DNA from 4 places in the Janthinobacterium sp. B9-8 genome. Region 2 is predicted to be linked to each of the others. Evidence: predicted binding sites of a transcription regulator. Region 2 holds the regulator's gene; each other region holds the start of a gene.
The links. Region 2 encodes sigma-54, which starts transcription at its own class of promoters, with help from an activator protein. Its sites were predicted from a motif close to TGGCANGNAANCTGCTTT; they were not measured.
Positions count from the first base shown of each region.

Region 1: the regulator sigma-54 is predicted to act here: its motif matches at 2,157-2,174, upstream of VN23_RS14755 (nitrate/nitrite transporter).
Region 3: the regulator sigma-54 is predicted to act here: its motif matches at 3,130-3,147, upstream of VN23_RS10480 (PEP-CTERM sorting domain-containing protein).
Region 4: the regulator sigma-54 is predicted to act here: its motif matches at 3,179-3,196, upstream of glnA (type I glutamate--ammonia ligase).

Region 1 is NZ_CP014222.1:3,285,032-3,289,525, forward strand. Features, by position in the region: gene nirB (nitrite reductase large subunit NirB) at 1-538, opposite strand, end outside; gene VN23_RS14755 (nitrate/nitrite transporter) at 782-1,990, opposite strand; gene VN23_RS14760 (ANTAR domain-containing response regulator) at 2,371-2,937, opposite strand; gene dsbD (protein-disulfide reductase DsbD) at 3,744-4,494, shown strand, end outside.
Region 2 is NZ_CP014222.1:4,145,070-4,149,563, reverse strand. Features, by position in the region: gene hprK (HPr(Ser) kinase/phosphatase) at 1-141, opposite strand, end outside; gene ptsN (PTS IIA-like nitrogen regulatory protein PtsN) at 122-595, opposite strand; gene hpf (ribosome hibernation-promoting factor, HPF/YfiA family) at 701-1,027, opposite strand; gene VN23_RS18715 (RNA polymerase factor sigma-54) at 1,052-2,425, opposite strand; gene lptB (LPS export ABC transporter ATP-binding protein) at 2,426-3,151, opposite strand; gene lptA (lipopolysaccharide transport periplasmic protein LptA) at 3,148-3,651, opposite strand; gene lptC (LPS export ABC transporter periplasmic protein LptC) at 3,629-4,207, opposite strand; gene VN23_RS18695 (KdsC family phosphatase) at 4,207-4,494, opposite strand, start outside.
Region 3 is NZ_CP014222.1:2,339,994-2,344,487, reverse strand. Features, by position in the region: gene ubiA (4-hydroxybenzoate octaprenyltransferase) at 1-77, opposite strand, end outside; gene VN23_RS10495 (chorismate--pyruvate lyase family protein) at 230-766, opposite strand; gene VN23_RS10490 (substrate-binding periplasmic protein) at 891-1,673, shown strand; gene VN23_RS10485 (GNAT family N-acetyltransferase) at 1,677-2,168, shown strand; gene VN23_RS10480 (PEP-CTERM sorting domain-containing protein) at 2,240-2,992, opposite strand; gene VN23_RS10475 (HAMP domain-containing sensor histidine kinase) at 3,249-4,472, opposite strand.
Region 4 is NZ_CP014222.1:4,709,807-4,714,300, forward strand. Features, by position in the region: gene VN23_RS21145 (MATE family efflux transporter) at 1-872, opposite strand, end outside; gene VN23_RS21150 (TetR family transcriptional regulator) at 993-1,637, shown strand; gene glnA (type I glutamate--ammonia ligase) at 1,696-3,105, opposite strand; gene VN23_RS21160 (rhodanese-like domain-containing protein) at 3,512-3,964, shown strand; gene aroE (shikimate dehydrogenase) at 4,028-4,494, shown strand, end outside.

The sequences.
Region 1 (4,494 bases), 860 kb from region 2:
ACCAATCACCCAAGTGCACCACAGAGACTTCCATACCGCGCAGCATCAGGCCATTGGCGGCCTCCAGCCCTAGCAAACCACCGCCAATCACCACGGCGTGCTTTTTAACTTTGGCAGCGGCAATCATCGCCTCGGTGTCATAAATATCGCGGTAGCTAATCACGCCATTTAAATCTTTGCCCGGAACAGGCAGGATAAAAGGCGTGGAGCCAGTAGCCAGCAGCAGCCTGTCGTAGCCCTCCTCCACGCCATCTTCGGTAATAACCACCCGCCGCACCCTATCAATTTTGGCAATGGTTTTGCCCAAATGCAGAGTGATATGGTTGTCGCTATACCAGCTCAAAGGATTGAGCACGATCTGATCAAAAGTCTGCTCACCCGCCAGCACTGGGCTGAGCAAAATACGGTTGTAATTAGGATGCGGCTCTGCGCCAAACACGGTGATGTCGTAGCGATCAGGCGCAAGAGCCAACAGCTCCTCCACCGTACGAATACCGGCCATACCGTTTCCGACAACGACAAGCTTGGGTTTAGTCATGGCTGGATCCTTTACATAAATGTTATTTATATATTTTGCTAAACCTTGAACCACAGAGAGCACAAAGGGCACAGAGTTACACAGAGAAAATCAAATATTTTAAGTGCCTCCACCGCAGAGTCCTCTTCACGATAGATGCCTTCCTCTGTGAAACTCTGTGCTGCTCGGTGTCCTCTGTGGTCCAAGATTTAGCTCATTCAATTACCTGTTCAGCACAGATCAAAACAGCGTTTTTAAAACTTCTTAAATCCTTGCCTGAGCCAAATCACCGCCCAGCGCGCTGCGCCAGCGTACTTTCACGCCGGAGAGGCCGTACCATGCGATGAGGGATAGAAAAGAAAATAGCCACAGGCCCAGGCTGTAGTTGCCGGTGGCTTGTTTCACCATGCCAAGGCCCGCTGCCAGTGCAAAGCCGCCTACGCCACCGGCCATGCCGATCAGGCCGGTCATTACGCCCAGCTCTTTGCCAAAGCGTTGTGGCACCAGTTGAAACAGCGCACCGTTGCCCGCCCCAAGGCAGAGCATCGCGCCAACAAACAGGCAAACGGCCACGCTAGATCCGCCTAAGCCAAGGCCGGTGAGGCCAATCAACACAGCCGAGCAAACATAAACAATTAGCAGGGTGCGAGTACCGCCGATTCGGTCGGCGATCACACCGCCGAGCGGGCGCATCGCCGAGCCTGCTAATACACAGGCCGCGGTGTACCAGCCGGCCATTTTGGGTGCAAAGCCAAATTGATCATGAAAGTAGCCGGGCAAGGCGCTGGCAAAGCCAGAGAAACCACCAAAGGTGATGGCGTAAAAGCCCATAAATAACCAAGCATCTTTATTATTTAATACCTTGGCGTAGTCGCTCATGCTTTTAGGATTAACCGACCCAGGTGCATCTTTGGCAAACACGGTATAGAGCACTAAGGCAAAGAGAAGAGGAATCACTGCTAGGCCAAACACGTTTTGCCAGCCAAATATAATCGCCAACACCGGCGCAAACAGCGCGGCAAACACGGTGCCAGAATTGCCCGCCCCGGCAATCCCCATCGCCGTGCCTTGGTGCTGCGGTGGATACCAGCGGGAAGCCAGCGGCAAAGCCACCGCAAATGCAGCGCCTGCAAAGCCTAGAAACACACCCAGTAGCAGCGCTTCTGCCATGCTATGCACACCGAGCTGCCAGGCACTTAACAGCGCAAAAATCACAATCAGCTGCGCAAAAAACCCCGTGCGCTTGGCACCAATGCGATCCACAAACACGCCTAAAACCAAGCGCAGCAAAGCCCCCGCCAAGATGGGCGTGGCCACCATCAGGCCACGCTCGCTGGTCGATAAGCTCAGCGCCGTGGCAATCTGTATCTGCAAGGGGCCAAGCAGATACCAGACCATAAAACTCAGATCAAAATAGAGAAAAGCAGTAAGAAGAGTGGGAGTATGGCCTGAACGCCAAAAGCTACGATCCATGATGTCTACCTCTAGAAAGACTGCAAAAAAAAAAGCGTCCCGCCACAATCGTGGAGGGACGCCGTTGTCCTCGAGGGAGATGGGCCGCCATTGACCTTCCCCACACCCAGCGCATCATTGCACTAAGCTTTGAATCTTTGTGGGCCTACTGGCCCTATATCATTACGTAGCAAACGCTATGCCAGCCGCAACAAACAAACAAAAACACATAAAAATCAAACAGATAGAATAAAAAGCCCTCAGGCCGCACCAAAAAGAAAAGAATGCACCGCACCAGAATGACGCAGCGCAACATAGACTTGCACAGGATTTGCACAAAACAGACTTTGTAGGGGGGGTAAAAAGCTTTATCTTGCCCGCGCAAAAAAAGACACGGCGTATCACCCCAGCAAATCCGCCATCGCCAAGACTTGCCTTGCCACATCCCCCAGCTTCATGCCCTGTTTCATGGCTTGGCGACGCAGGGTTTCGTAGGCTTCGCCTTCGCTTAAGCGGCGTTTATCCATCAATAGGCCTTTGGCTTGATCGATCACTTTTCGATCGGCTAATTGCTGCTCAAGCAGGCTAATTCGCTGCTGCAAAGCTTTGCTTTGCTCAAATTGAGCAAAAGCCATCATCACCGCGCCTGCCCATTTTTCTGCTGCAAAACAATCGATCAGATGGCTTACCCCTGCTTGCAAAGAGGCCTGAATCTGCACTTGATTCAGCCCTTCTACAAGCATCAATACCGGCACAGCGCCACGCATCGCTTGCAGCTGCTCAAGCAGGGTTTGAGAGGGGACGCAGGTATTGATCAGAATCAGATCGGGCTGGGATTTTTTGGCTTCCTGCCATAGGCAGCTAGCGCTATTGAGCTCTGGCAGCAGCGTATAAGCGTCATCTTGCAAGGCTTGCCCCAGCGCTTTCGATGATTTTGGACTTTCGTTGACTAAAAGTATGCGCAGCATAATAAAGCCAATAGCAGAGGGATAGGGCTCATCCAGCAATAAACGTGCCCTGCTTTATTTTAGAAAAACAAGCAACCCAGCGGCTCATCAGCACCTTCTTTGGCAAGAAAAACGCTTTTAGTGCAGAAATGATACAGCGATCTACCTAGCGCCAAAATGATGCACTGCAAGATAAAGCGCGCGTTTAAGGTGCGGTAATAATTCACCTAAAGCTTGCAACGCCTCTATTTTACTGACCAATGACTCAATTAAAGCAAAAACACCGCACTGCACCATTTAATGCACGCCTTTTAATTTGACAGTGAAATAGCTTATTGCTAATGAGAATAAATATTATTCTGTAAATGGCCACTCGCAAACCCACTCGTCCCTGATCGCAAAAACCGCGCAAGCATTACCCTTGCCGGTCAAAGCACTTGCAATGCCCAAGCCGGAATCAGCTAGGCTGATTTGCTCAAAAGTGGCGACGTACAAATCGAATCATGGGTAAAACTGGATGCGAATGGCGCGCCACGTAAGCTGAATCTGCAGCTTAATGCCAATGGCAGCGCCACTTTAACGGGAACAGCGGCCAGTACTACGGTGCAGGCTACACAGTCAGCGAGCGCTGCCTCAACAAACGCGCTCTTGAAATTGACATTCCGGCGTTAAATTACGTGGTTGATAAGCTTTATACTGTGGCAGGATATCGCTAAGAGATTAAATAAGTGATCTTGCTTAAGGTGTGCGCGTGTTTTTCTTGCGCGCCAGCTCTTGGTGCGCAACGACTTCGTCGTTTCACACACTCCGAAAACCATGGCTTGAGAATGAAAACGTATTTAGATTTAATTCGCGTCGCAGCTTGTCCCCACCCAACACGCTTCAACAGAGAAACCATGTTTAAAACCATTAAAAGCACGCTATGCGCCGCACTTCTGGCACTGAGCTTTAGTCAGGCCTGGGCCGAGGATCCGGTTTTTTTAGAGCCTGAACAAGCGCTCAAAATGAGTGCCAAAGCTAAAGACCATCAAACGGTAGAAGTGCGTTTTGCCATTGCAGACGGCTACTATCTATATAAAAACAAACTTAAAATATCGGCCGATTCTGGTGTAGAGCTGGCAGCGCCCAAGTTCCCTCCCTCGCTGAGCCATGATGATCCTAACTTTGGCAAAGTAGAAACGTATCGCCAGCAAGTGCTGCTGCCGATTCAAATCAAAAACGCGGCCGCTACTTCGTTTAAGCTGACGGTGATTTCACAAGGCTGCGCCGATGCAGGGCTATGCTATCCGCCCATTACCCAAGTTGCTGATATCAAACTACCAGCCGCCACAACCAAGCTAGTAACAGATATTAAACTGCCAGCCGCTCCAGCCAAGCTCGTAGAAGCGACACCTGCACCAGTGCAAGCAGTTGCGATCACGCCAGATACTGTGGCCGTCGCTGAAACAAGTATTCAAGCTCCCCTTGTTCAAGCGGCAGCCACCACGGCCCCAGTTGAAGAAGCACCCGATACCGACTCGGTGACTAGCCTGTTAGGCAGCGGCAATTTACCGCTGATCCTACTTAGCTTCTTTGGCT
Region 2 (4,494 bases):
GCCGACTAAAGAGAGTGTTGGCTTTTGCTCAGATGCATCATTAGATAGCAGATTATTCGCACCCGATTGCCCTGCTACCCACGTCAGTCGCAGCTTCTCGGCGTTATCGATAAAAAGCTGTCTAACTGAAATCTGTGGCATAAGGCTCCCAAGTACTGATTAGCTTCCAGATTTGGCCGGGTTCGGTGGCCGCCAGCAGGCTCTCGCGCAATACTTTATCTGAGAAAAGCTGAGCCAGTTCGGACAAAATTTGCAGATGTAAATCGGTAGCGTGAGCAGGCACCAGCAACACAAATACCAAGGAAACCGGTTTGCCATCAGGCGCGTCATAAGGGATAGGCTCATTAAGCCGTACAAATGCGCCTGTAGCTTCTTTCAAACCTTTAATCCGGCCATGCGGGATGGCAACACCTTGCCCAAGCCCTGTGGAACCAAGCTTTTCCCGGGCAAACAGGCTATCAAAAATAACACTGCGGGCAATACCGTGGCTATTCTCAAACAGAATGCCGACTTGTTCAAAAATACGTTTTTTGCTGCCGACTTCCATATCAAGGAAGACATTTCCGCTAGGCAAAATTTGGGCGATCAAGCTCATTGTAGACAGACCAAAACAGGGACGACACCCATTGTAGCGCCGTCGTTTAAAAACAAAAACGGGAACCTGAGTATTCCGGTTCCCGCTAAGGTGAGAAAAGTCGCTTTATTCAGCGGCAGGCTGGTGCTGCTTAATGGATTCGTTACGATGATCCATCGATTTTTCTTTGTGCTTCACAACTTGTCGGTCTAGCTTATCGGCCAGCAAGTCAATGGCTGCATACATATTTTCATCCGTCGCTTCGACGTGGATATCGCGGCCGCGAACGTGAACGGTTGCTTCAACCTGATGTTGCAGTTTCTCCACGGATAGGATGACATTAACGTCAATTACATTGTCAAAGTGTCGAATGACCCGCTCCATCTTACTGTTTACATACTCACGGATAGATGGGGTCACTTCAAGATGATGGCCACTGATATTCAAATTCATAGGGTTACTCCTTCCGTTGGGGCCTTACAAACTTTTGCGCTGACTTACTGGGTAAATCTGCAACGCTTCACGGTATTTGGCAACGGTGCGCCGGGCTACCACAATACCTTGAGCGGATAATGCTTCTGCCAATACGCTATCACTTAAAGGTTTTTTCTTATCTTCTTGCTGCACCATCTGCTTGATCAATGCTTTGATCGCTGTAGCAGAACACTCTCCTCCGGCATCCGTATCAACATGGCTACCGAAGAAAAACTTAAATTCATATAGGCCACGCGGCGTAAGCATATATTTTTGCGTGGTTACCCTAGAAATAGTCGACTCATGTAAATCTAGCTCTTCGGCGATATCTCTGAGCACTAGCGGGCGCATCGCCACTTCACCGTGTTCAAAAAATGCGCGCTGCCGTTCTACAATCGCTGTGGCTACTCGCAAAATGGTATCAAATCGCTGCTGCACACTTTTTACTAACCAACGTGCTTCTTGTAACTCTCGCGCTAAATGGCCGCCATCGCCTTTTTGTAAGATATCTGCATAAAGGCGATTCACGCGCAATTTAGGCATCGAAGCATCGTGTAATCTAACCCGCCAAACACCGCGTACTTTTTGTACAACGACATCAGGGCTTACATATCTAGGCGATGCTACAGACCATTGTGCGCTTGGCCTAGGGTTTAAACTTACAATCAATTCTTGCGCTGCTTTTAACTCAGCATCCTCGCATTTAAAAGCCCGTTTAAGCCTAGTGTAGTCCCGGCCAGCTAATAAATCGAGTGAATTTTCGGCAATCTGCAAGGCTAAATCACGGGCGGCGCTCACTGGCTTCTGGCGCAATTGTAAGCATAAACAATCAGCGGTATCTCTTGCTCCAATTCCCAAAGGCTCTAAATGCTGTAAGCGAATTAAAGCAATTCTTAAGTCATCAAGTTCGAGTTCATAATCTTGGATAAGTTCCTCTGGCAGCTGAGAAAAGACATCTTCTAAGGATTGAGAAAGAAACCCATCTTCATCCAATGCCTCAATCAGCATCAATAACAAGGACTTATCCCGATGCGACAAAGGCAGCAAACCTGCTTGCTGCAGCAAGTATTCGCGTAAATCTAAATCGCGGGCGATATTGCTGGCCGGATCAAAATCATCGTCATCATCCGAGCTCCCGTGGCTTGTGCCTTCCCAGCGTAAACCATCGTCTTCACCCATTTCCCACTGCGGCTCTGCTTGCTCTGCCTCGCCAGCAGCGGCTTCTTCGCCACGCTCCAATAACGGGTTTTCGCTCAGATACTGTTCAAGCTCTTGTTGAAACTCAAGAGTGGAAAGCTGCAGCAGCTTGATAGCCTGCTGCAACTGAGGAGTAAGATTAAGTTGCTGGGATAACCGCAGCTGCAGGGTTTGTTTCATTTACATGCGGAAATGTTCACCGAGATAGACCCGACGCACACTTTCATTTTCTACAATATCTTTCGGAGCACCAGACGCCATCACCGCACCTTCGGAGATGATGTAGGCACGATCGCAAATACCAAGGGTTTCACGCACATTATGATCAGTGATCAAGACACCGATTCCACGTTGCTTTAAAAAACCAATAATACGTTGAATATCCATCACAGCAATCGGGTCTACCCCTGCAAATGGCTCATCCAGCAAGATAAAACGCGGGCTGGCGGCCAAGGCACGGGCAATTTCTACCCGGCGACGCTCGCCCCCTGATAAGCCCATTGCACCTGCATCACGCAAATGATCAATGTGCAAATCGTGCAGCAGCTCATCAAGCCGGGCGTTTATTTCATCGCGATTTTTACAATGCAATTCAAGCACTGCAGTGATATTTTGTGCCACTGTCATTTTACGAAAGATAGACGCTTCTTGTGGCAAGTAGCCTAAACCTCGCCGCGCCCGCTGATGAATGGGTAAATGGCCGATATCCTCGCCATCCAGCGTAATACGCCCGCCATTCATCGCGACCAGACCCACAAGCATATAAAAACTGGTGGTTTTACCCGCGCCATTAGGGCCAAGCAAACCTACCACTTCTCCACTTGAAATTTCCATAGTGACATCACGCACCACGGTTCTTTTTCCGTAACGTTTTTCTAGCTGCTCCGCTCGTAAAGAACTACTCATGGTGCAGGTGCCTTTTTCGGTGTAATCACGATATTGACGCGCCCGCCGCTCTCTGGTTTGCTCTGCGCTTGATAGGCTTCATTGTTTAAATCGTAAGTAATCAAATCGCTATGAATTTGATCTTCCCCACGTTTCACCCATGCCTTATCAATCAACTTAAGAATGCCGGTGCGCCCGTCATAATCAAAACGCTGCGCTTCGGCATCCACCCAATCATTACCGCCATCCATTTTCTGCCGAAAGCGAACCGGCCCGCCATTGCCAGCAACAAATTGATTGCCCGCCTCATCCTGACGTACCGTCAGCTTATCAGCCCGAATGCTGAGTGTGCCTTGGGTCAGCACCACATCTTTGCTACAAACGCTAGCCTGCGTTTTTTGATTCATTACACAATTTGCAGCAACAATATTGATCTGTTTTTCCCGGTCTGCTTTTTCTGCATATACAGAGCCTGCCAGCAGCATGAGTAAAACAACTTTAACGGGTGCGAATCGGCTCATAGCTCATCCTGACTTTAGATTTAAGTTCTAGCGTTTCAGCCTTGGAATCAGCAATAAAACCGACTGATTCAATAACATACGTGCCCATCACTGCGATTGCCGGCGCTTCTGAGCTGGCAAGTCCTTCCTGCGGTAAAACGCGCATATCACGCCCATTAATCGTTAACTCTGCTTGCGTAGCACTGGCCGATCTAACCATTTTAACCATGCCGGGAAACCAGACTTCACTCCCCTGTTTTATTGATTTAGCACGCTCGCCAGTGACTTCTAAACGAGGCTGATCAGGGGCGGTATAGCGTAAATGTGGTTTTTCCAGCCAGGTGATATCGCCAGCGGGCAAATGAGAAACATGGGTGGCGGTTAGCAAAGACAAGGGGCGTCCATCTTCACCAAAACGCACTGCAGTGGCTTTATCTACTAGCATATCGGGCTGATTTGCATTAATTGCAACCGCAGAGCCAGGTAAACTTGCCGCTCTATCGAGCAGCCAAGTCAGGCTACCCAACAAAACAACAAGGGCCAGCGGTAGCAGGCGAGTAGTCCCCGGCACTGCCATCAGGCGAGGTAAGGCGCCATAGCGGCATCAAACGTACCTTGTGCTTGCATCAGGTATTCGCATACTTCGCGCACGGCTCCCCGCCCACCCGAGCTGCCCGTAATATAGTGAGCATGTTTACGCACTAACTCCGGAGAATCAGGCACCGCTACCGCAAAAGCGACTCTGCGCATCACCGGAAGATCAATCACATCGTCGCCCATAAAACCACAGACATCCTGGCCAACTCCAGCGGCTAGCAGTAAATCTTCATAGCTTGCCCGCTTATCGTGAGCGCCCTGATAAAG
Region 3 (4,494 bases), 1.8 Mb from region 2:
GGCCAGAGCAGCAATAAAGTGCCGATGGGTTTGTCGATACGCATCAGGCGGGCGAAAGCAGGAAGTCGGGATAGCATAGGGTGAGTCAGCTTCAAAAAATGTGCGCTTACTTTGCTGCTGGAAAGCGCTGGCGTCAAGGTTTATGGCCTTTTCGCAAGAGAAAGTAATTACTTACATCTTGGGGGTATTTTGCGCTGAAGGTGGGCTGCTGGTTTTGGCTATCTTATTATTAAGCGCTGTCTAATAGTGCAGGCAAAAATACTTCGGTGACCAGTAGTTTGTCGTGGCCTGCATAAAATATCGAGCGCCTTGCCCATAGTTTCTTTGGTAATGATCCCACGGCGGCCTGAGCTTTTTGCCAGAGTGGATGGCGTGGATCGATGCAACACCAGCTAAGGTCAGAGCGGCAGATAGTGGGGTCAGCAAATAGCAAGGCACCTAGCGGGCGGCTGCCACTACGGCCAAATAGATGGAAGCCTTTATGTAAGGCGGCAGGCGTGGTGATGCTATGTGCGTAAACCAGCGAGGTGCGTTTGCTTTTTAAGACGACTTCGCGGCAGGCCATATTTTGTCTGTTGGCTGTTCTACTTAAGCAAGCTGCTTCATCCCAATGCGCTTGTTGCCAGCCTTGAAAGATCACTTGTACCGAGATCTCAGGAAAATGCGCCATCAGCATGGCGGTAAGAGAGCCGCGTTCGGTAAGCCAGGGGTGTAAAGGGCGGGGAGCAAGGCAGAGCGGGGTGCGCCAGTATTGCGGCAAAGACATAAAAGTGGCCAGGGTGAGCAGAGGCTAGATTATAAGCAGTGTCAGCTTGCTTGTGTGCAGGCACATTGTCGGTTTGATGTGATTAGCAAGAGGAGTCTTTGTGCTTTGCTGCTAAGCTGGAAAAATGAATAAAGCAAAATTTCTTGGAATAGGTGTCTTGGCGAGCTTGCCAGTGGCAGCAGCACAGGCAGAGATTGTGCTGCGTATCGGGGTGAATCAGCAATCATCTCCTCCTTATATTATGGGCGATAGTTTACAATTGCAGGCTTTGCCAGGGATTGCAATTGAGCAGGCACGTGCTGCAGCAACACAGTGTGGCGTTTTGCCAGAGATAGAACGCTATCCCCCTTTGCGATTACTGAATAGTTTAAAAAGTAATTTGATTCAAGGCGTGTTAATGCTCTCATATACGGAGGAGCGCGCCGCCTTTGCTGTTTATCCTATGCGCGATGAATTGCCCGATCATAGCCAGCGCTTAACGACTCTGCGCTATGCTTTTTTTGTAAACCGAGCATCGAAGCTGGTTTGGGATGGCAAGGGGTTGACGGGTTTGCAGGGCAAAGTGGGGGCAAATATGGGGTGGTCGGTTGTTAAAGATCTAGAGCGATTAAATATTCCCTATGAAGAGGCGCTTAGTATCGAAAATAACTTTGCCAAATTAACGGCAGGCCGTATTGATGCTTATGCGACGCAGCAACATCTGGGTGATGCTTTTTTAGAGCAGAATAAAAAATTAAAAATACAGCGCTTAGAGCCGGATATCAGCACAAAAGATTACTTTTTAATTTTTAGTAAATCTTTTTATGCCGAGCATCCCAAGCTGGCCATTTGTATCTGGAAAAATATTGGGGATGAGCGTGATAAGCTTTTTAAAAAGCGCATCCCTGTTTATTTACGCGAGAAGTGATCAATGAATATAGTTGCAATGACCCCCGAATTGTTCTCTCAGTTTTGGTCTGTATTTTCTGCAATTATTCAAGCAGAAGAAACCTATGCATTTGACCCTGATTTAAACGAGCAGCAAGCATTTGAGCTGTGGTGCACACTGCCTGCCGAAACCTATGCAGCGGTGGAAGATGGCGTGGTGCTTGGCTCTTATTATATTAAAGCCAATGCCAGCGGACCGGGCGCACATGTAAGCAATTGCGGCTATATGGTGGCAGATGCCGCCAGAGGCAAAGGCGTGGCCAAAGCGCTGTGCCAGCATTCACAGCAGCGTGCTTTGGCGCTGGGTTTTAAGGCCATGCAATTTAATGCCGTGGTTTCAAGCAATACTGTGGCAGTGGCGTTGTGGCAAAAGCTGGGTTTTGAAGTGGTGGGCAGGGTGCCTAAAGCTTACCGGCATAAGCAGCTGGGTTTTGTGGATACGCTGGTGATGTATCAATGGCTGGCTGCGGATTGAGCCACGGTAGGAGCTAACTTCAGGACGGGTGCAAGCTTTGGCATGCACCCGTTTTCAAAATATAGCCCGCTTTACACTCGCAGCTTACGGCGGCGCGTGAGCAAGGCAATCATGCCCAGCCCCATCAGCGCGTAGGTTTCAGGCTCTGGTACGGGGGTGATAGTTTTACCGAAAGAGCCGGTATTTGCGGCCAGATTGGCAAAGTTGCCATTGCCTAGATCAGACCAGTTGCCTGTGTTATTGACCAGCGCTTTGTAATCGCTCATCTGTGCTTGGCCAGTGCGTAAACCGGTGTATTCCGCGAAATCAGAACCATTTCTCAGCTGGATTGCGCCATTGCCAGTCGATAAGCCCGTATTTGTTAAGCCACCTTCTGCACTGCTGAAAGCGCCGGTAGAAATCGCTGCTAGGAAAGTAGTGGGGGCAGTGGCCGATGTACCGAGATAGGCATAAACCGTTTCGGCAGATTGGCTTAGCCCAAAGTTATTGCTGCCAGATACATTGCTGCGGCTGAATAAACCTAAGGAAGACGAGAGCTTGCGTGCATCATCTGTAGCACTAAAGCGAATCACCGTGCCTGCAGTGATGCTTGCAGAACCGCTTAGCCATTCATGAAAACTCTCGCCTTTATTAAAGCCTGCGCCATTCCATTCATTATCTGTGAAATAGATTTTGGTATTGGCTGCGATATCGACAAAAGTGGCCATGGCCCAGCCATCTTCATCAGCATTAAAGGTAGTGAAAGCCATATCGCCGCTAGCCAGGCCGGCATGGCTAGGGGTAGCGATTACTAAAGTCAGTGCAAGGAGTGAGGATTTCAGCATGTGGATGGCCTTACAAGAATTTTTGCGATTAAGAGAAAGCGTGCCGGGGCAGGCTTTCGGCCCTATATAAACTGATATCCACTATGCAGAAAGTGTGTGACTTGGCCGTGACGATTCGGTGATGCCTTTGTGAAAGCGATGCAGAATATTTGCCGCGTTGGTTATAAGCGGGCGAGCAGGTTCAAAAGCAAGTAGCGAGGTGCTGTGCTTCAGAAGCGGGTGCTCTATTTAGAAAATGATGGGTATGTATTGCAGATTAAGCTTGAGTGCTTCTTTTAAAGCTGACTTTAAAACAGCTGCCCCCGCTTGCTGGCGATTGATATTCAACGTTGCCACCATGATGCTCGGCAATCCGTTTAACCAGCGCCAGCCCTAAGCCATGGCCGCCTTTGCCCTCGGGCGTGCCGGGTGGGCGGTAAAATGGCTCGAAGATATGCGGCTGGGCTGCTGCTGCAATGCCTGCTCCTTGATCGCACACATTGAGCCGCACCCAATCGGCCTCTATATCAATACGAATGCTTAATGGTGCCGCGCCATAGCGGTTGGCGTTTTCTAATAGATTACGGATGAGGCGTTTTAAGAGTCGCGGGTCAGCTTCGATCTCGGTATTGGGGCCTGCTACGCTGGCCTGAAAAGGTGCGGCTTCAATCTGGCACAGCTCAAGCAAATCAAGGCGCTGGGTTTGCAGGCTTTCTGGCCTTGCATCAAGGCGGCTCATCAGCAGAATCTCTTCGACCAGCTCATTCAGCTCGCTGATATTCTGGCTGAGTTCTTTCTGCAAATGGGCAGGGGCATGATCGCCCAGCAGGGTGGCGGCCATTTGCAAACGGGCCAGTGGCGAGCGTAATTCATGCGAGGCGTGAGCGAGTAGATTTTTGTGCGCGTTCAGCAGTTCGGCAATTTGCTCGGCGGCGCGGTTAAAGCGAATCGATAGCCGCGATACTTCATCTTTGCCATGTACAGGCAATCGCACCGAAAAATTCCCTTCACCTAAAGCATCAAGCTGATTGGCAAGTGCCTCTAAACGACGGCTGAGCTTACGCGCCAATGGAATCGCCGCAATGGCAATGGCCAGTGCCAACATGGCAAAGCCTGCCAATAGGCCGGGGCTTTTTTCACGATGTGCTGGGCGGCCAACCAGAATCAGGCGCTGGTCGGGCAGGCGTAATTGAAAAATACGTGGCTTGCCTCGCCTTAACTCCAAAGGCTCGCCTACGCTGGCAATCATTTGTCCGTTCGCTGCATAAAGGCTGATAGGGATATCGAATTCCTGAGTCAGCTGGGTAAAAACTGCAGCTTGCTCGCTAATGGGCCGATCAGCAGGTGGAAGCGCCGCAGCCAGCAAATTAGCCGTGCCATGGATTAAGCGTCTGGGCGGCGGATCGTCATGCCATTGATAAAGCAGCCCCGCCAGAAGTGCAAATAACACCAGGCTGCCAACAACGGTAAAGTAAATCTGCCAGTAAAGCTTATGCCGCACGGTGAGTCCTTTAGCAGGGTGA
Region 4 (4,494 bases), 560 kb from region 2:
AAAATAAAGACGGCTTCGGTATAGCCCGCCACCGCATAAGCGGCCACATCGCTGCCCTTACCGTATTCCAGCAGCTGATAGTTATGTGCAAATAGCAGAAAGGCTAAGTTGGCTTCCATTAAAAAACTGGAGATACCAAGGCCCATCATGGATGGCATGCTTTGCCAGTGCGGGCGCAGATCTTTCAGAGCAATCCGTAAGCGGGCAAAAGGGCTAAAGAAATAGATCAGCCCCACTAGTGTTATCAGTGTTTCAACCAGCAAGGTGGCGCCTGCTGATCCCGCCAAACCCCAGCCTAAGATCACAACAAAGAAGTAATTCAGAGCAATATTAGCTAAGCCGCCAATCACCACCATATAGGTAATGAATTGTGGCCTGCCATCGTTCCTTACTAAATAAATGACCGCCATTTGGCCTATCGTCACGAGGCCACCCCAGAGCATGATCGATAAGTACGAACGCGCTTCTTGCAGCACGGCCGGATCATTATCTGCATTCAGCAGTGCCAGTAGCTTCTCGATCTGGTTAATGCCGATCAGGGGCAAAATAATTCCCAGTGCCGCGATAATCAGTATGGTGTTACTTAGCGCTTGGCGCGCTTCTTGCGTTTTTCCCGCTCCTTGCAAGATGGAAATCCGGGTTGCTGCGCCCATGCTGATCATGGCACCTAAGCCCACTTGCAACAAAATAACCGGGTAGACCAGATTAATGGCCGCAAGGGCATGGGCACCGACATAGCGACCCACAAAGATGCCATCGACCACGGTGTATAAGCCGATGACCAGCATACCGGCGACGGAGGGAATCACGTAGCGCCAGAATAGGGTGGCAACGGGTAAGGTATTAAGATCCTGTAGATTTTGTTGACTCATAAAAGCTCGATTGGCAATTTTTTGCGGCAGGATGAAAGAATTCGCCATACTAGCATTTAATCAGTCATGCGTGATTAATTAATTTTGTGTCATAATTCCGGGAACTTAAGAGGAATCGTCATGGCAAGAAAGACCAAAGAGGATGCGCAAAAAACGCGTGATGCCATTTTGGATGGGGCAGAGCTGGTATTTTTGGATAAGGGCGTAGCACAGGCCACGATGGCCGATATAGCGGATGCCGCCGGTGTTTCCCGTGGCGCGGTTTATGGCCATTACCCGAACAAAATTGATGTATGTAAAGCCATGAGCGAGCGGATGTTTGCGCTCGAAACCATGCACTTTAGCCCCGACAGCAGCAATGCAATGGAGGCGCTGGTGCAAACCGGTATGTACTATTTAAATTTATTTTGCCAGCCGGGTACGGCCCAATCTGTGATTGCCATTCTGTATTTTAAGTGTGAGCGCAGCCATGAAAATACCTCATTGATCCGGCACCGGGATCTGATTACCAAGCTAGCGATGCACTACAGCCTGCGCCTTTTGCGTCGTGCCGTGCAAAATCAAGAGTTGCCCAACACGCTTGATTTACGCCTGAGTAATTTATATCTGCATGCGGTCTTTGATGGCATGTATGACATGCTGCAAGATCTTTACCCTGATCGCCCGCAAGCCGCCCTGCCAGATTGCGAGCGCATGCTGCGTACCGCGGTGACGAGTCTGGTGCAAGCCCCCCATTTGCAGCGCGATGAATTGCGTGTTCTTTAGCCAATAAAAAACCCCGCGCTGAAACCAGTGCGGGGTTTTTAACATTTAATCGGGCAGATTAAAGGCTGTAGTACATATCGAACTCAACCGGGTGAGTGCTCATGCGGATGCGGTTTACTTCTTGCATCTTCAATTCGATATAGCTGTCGATCCAGTCATTGCTAAATACGCCGCCACGAGTTAGGAACTCACGGTCTTTATCTAGCGCATCCAGTGCTTCATCCAAAGATGAGCAAACTGTTGGGATCAGTTTGTCTTCTTCTGGTGGCAAGTCGTACAGGTTTTTGTCTGCAGGATCGCCTGGATGAATCTTGTTTTGCACGCCATCCAAGCCCGCCATCAAGAGGGCAGAGAAGCACAGGTATGGGTTAGCCAATGGATCTGGGAAACGCGCTTCAATACGACGGCCTTTGTCGCTTGATACGTGTGGAATACGGATCGAAGCAGAGCGGTTGCGTGCTGAGTAAGCCAATTTAACCGGCGCTTCATAATGCGGAACCAAGCGCTTGTAGCTGTTTGTGCCCGGATTAGTAATCGCATTCAAAGCTTTGGCGTGCTTGATGATACCGCCGATATAAAACAGGGCGAATTCGCTCAAACCAGCGTAGGCATTACCTGCAAACAGGTTTTTGCCGTCTTTCCAAACCGATTGGTGAACGTGCATACCGCTACCGTTATCGCCAACGATAGGCTTAGGCATAAAGGTAGCTGTTTTGCCGTATTGGTCTGCAACATTGTGCACTACGTATTTCAGGATTTGAGTCCAGTCTGCGCGTTGTACCAAGGTGCTGAATTTAGTACCAATTTCATTCTGGCCCGCGTTCGCCACTTCGTGGTGGAACACTTCAACAGGTACACCTAGCTCTTCCAGAATCAGTACCATGGTGGCACGGATATCCTGGTGGCTATCGACAGGAGGAACTGGGAAGTAACCGCCTTTGAGACGTGGACGGTGGCCTTTATTACCGCCTTCTACTTTATTGGCAGTCGCCCAAGCGCCTTCGTCGGATTCAATTTTGTAGAAGCAGCCTGACAAATCGGAGCCAAAACGGATGCCGTCAAAAATAAAGAATTCTGGTTCTGGGCCAAAGTAAGCAGTGTCACCCAAGCCAGTGGCTTTCAGGTATTGCTCAGCACGCTTAGCAACCGAGCGTGGATCACGATCGTAGCCCTTACCTGTATCTGGCTCGACTACATCACAAGTCATAAACAGAGTAGGTTCGTCGTAGAAAGGATCAATGTTGGCAGTCGATGCATCTGGCATCAACAGCATGTCGGAGGCTTGAATGCCTTTCCAGCCAGCAATGGAAGAGCCGTCGAAAGCATGGCCAGTCGTGAACCATTCTTCGTCAACTACGTGCGACGGAACAGTAACGTGCTGCTCTTTGCCCATAGTGTCGGTGAAACGCAGGTCAACAAACTTGAGGCCGTTTTCCTGGATAAGGTTGAGAACGTCGGCTACTGCCATCTTGGTATTCTCCAAAATTGTTGCGAGGGTAAAAGTAATAAGGTGTCCGGCATTGGCCGGTATAGGGATTCATTTAGCAATAACTATGCCAATGTTTAAAACGTTTGAATCCATTGTGCCATAAACGATAATCGTGAACTACCTATGCACCATTATGGTGAGCCAAACGTATCTTGCGTGCTTTTTTGGTGCGATGCCAGCACTGTTTCGTGCCGATCTTATCTTAGGTTTTTAGAGCTGCTGAAATCTAGGCTGCTGTGTGAAGTTTTTTTTAAAGCTGGATGGATTGTAATCCGACTTATAGCTTTGGGCTTTGGTTCCTTTCTTGTAAAACAAACTTATCTAACAGGCGATGCAGCTCGGGGTAAAATATGCGGATTAAACGCCACACAAAGAGAGAAGTGCGATGAGCCATGCCGATACCATTTTGCAACAAGCCCATGAGCGTGCAGTACTTTCAAGTTTATCTTACCGTGGGGCATTAAGCCCCTCAGAAGCCGCCGCTCTATTAGCAGCGCTGCCTGATGCAAAGCTGGTGGATGTGCGCACTCATGCGGAATGGCAGTTTGTAGGCTTTGTACCTGATTCAGAAATGAATGAGTGGAAGCATTATCCAAAAATGGACCTAAACCCTAATTTCTTAAGCACCTTGCAAGCGACAGTTGATCCACAAGCGGTGGTGATGTTTTTGTGCCGCACCGGTGCGCGCTCGCATGATGCTGCTGAGCTGGCAGCAGCTAATGGCTATAGCAATGCTTTTAATATTCTGGAAGGTTTTGAAGGCGATAAAAATGCCGCTGGCCAGCGTGGTCAGGTCAATGGCTGGAAAGCGGCGGGTTTGCCGTGGACGCAAGGCTGATCTTGCTAAAGTGATCAAATATGCTTAGCTTGCGCATCGCCGCCGGCTTTATATGGACGCGTTATGAAATATCTTGTACTGGGTAATCCAATTGCGCACAGCAAATCGCCGCAGATTCATCAAGCCTTTGCCGCACAATTTCATTTAGAAAACTTTGTTTACGAGCGCTGCCTTGCACCACTCGACGGTTTTTCTGCCGTTGTGGCTGATTTTGTGGCTGCTGGAGGCAAAGGCGCAAATGTGACCGTGCCATTTAAAGAAGATGCTTTTCGCCTTAGCGCCGTGCTTACTCCGCGTGCGGCGGCTGCAGGAGCGGTCAATACGCTGAAAGTAAATGCTGATGGCAGCTTGCTGGGGGACAACACCGATGGTGCTGGCTTGGTGAGTGATTTACTCCGATACGGCTCTCTTGCTGGTAAGCGGATATTGCTTCTAGGCGCTGGCGGCGCGGCAGCAGGTGTTTTGCAGCCTCTATTGGCCGAGCAGCCGAGCAGTCTTTGCATTGCTAATCGTAGCCCAGAGCGGGCTCA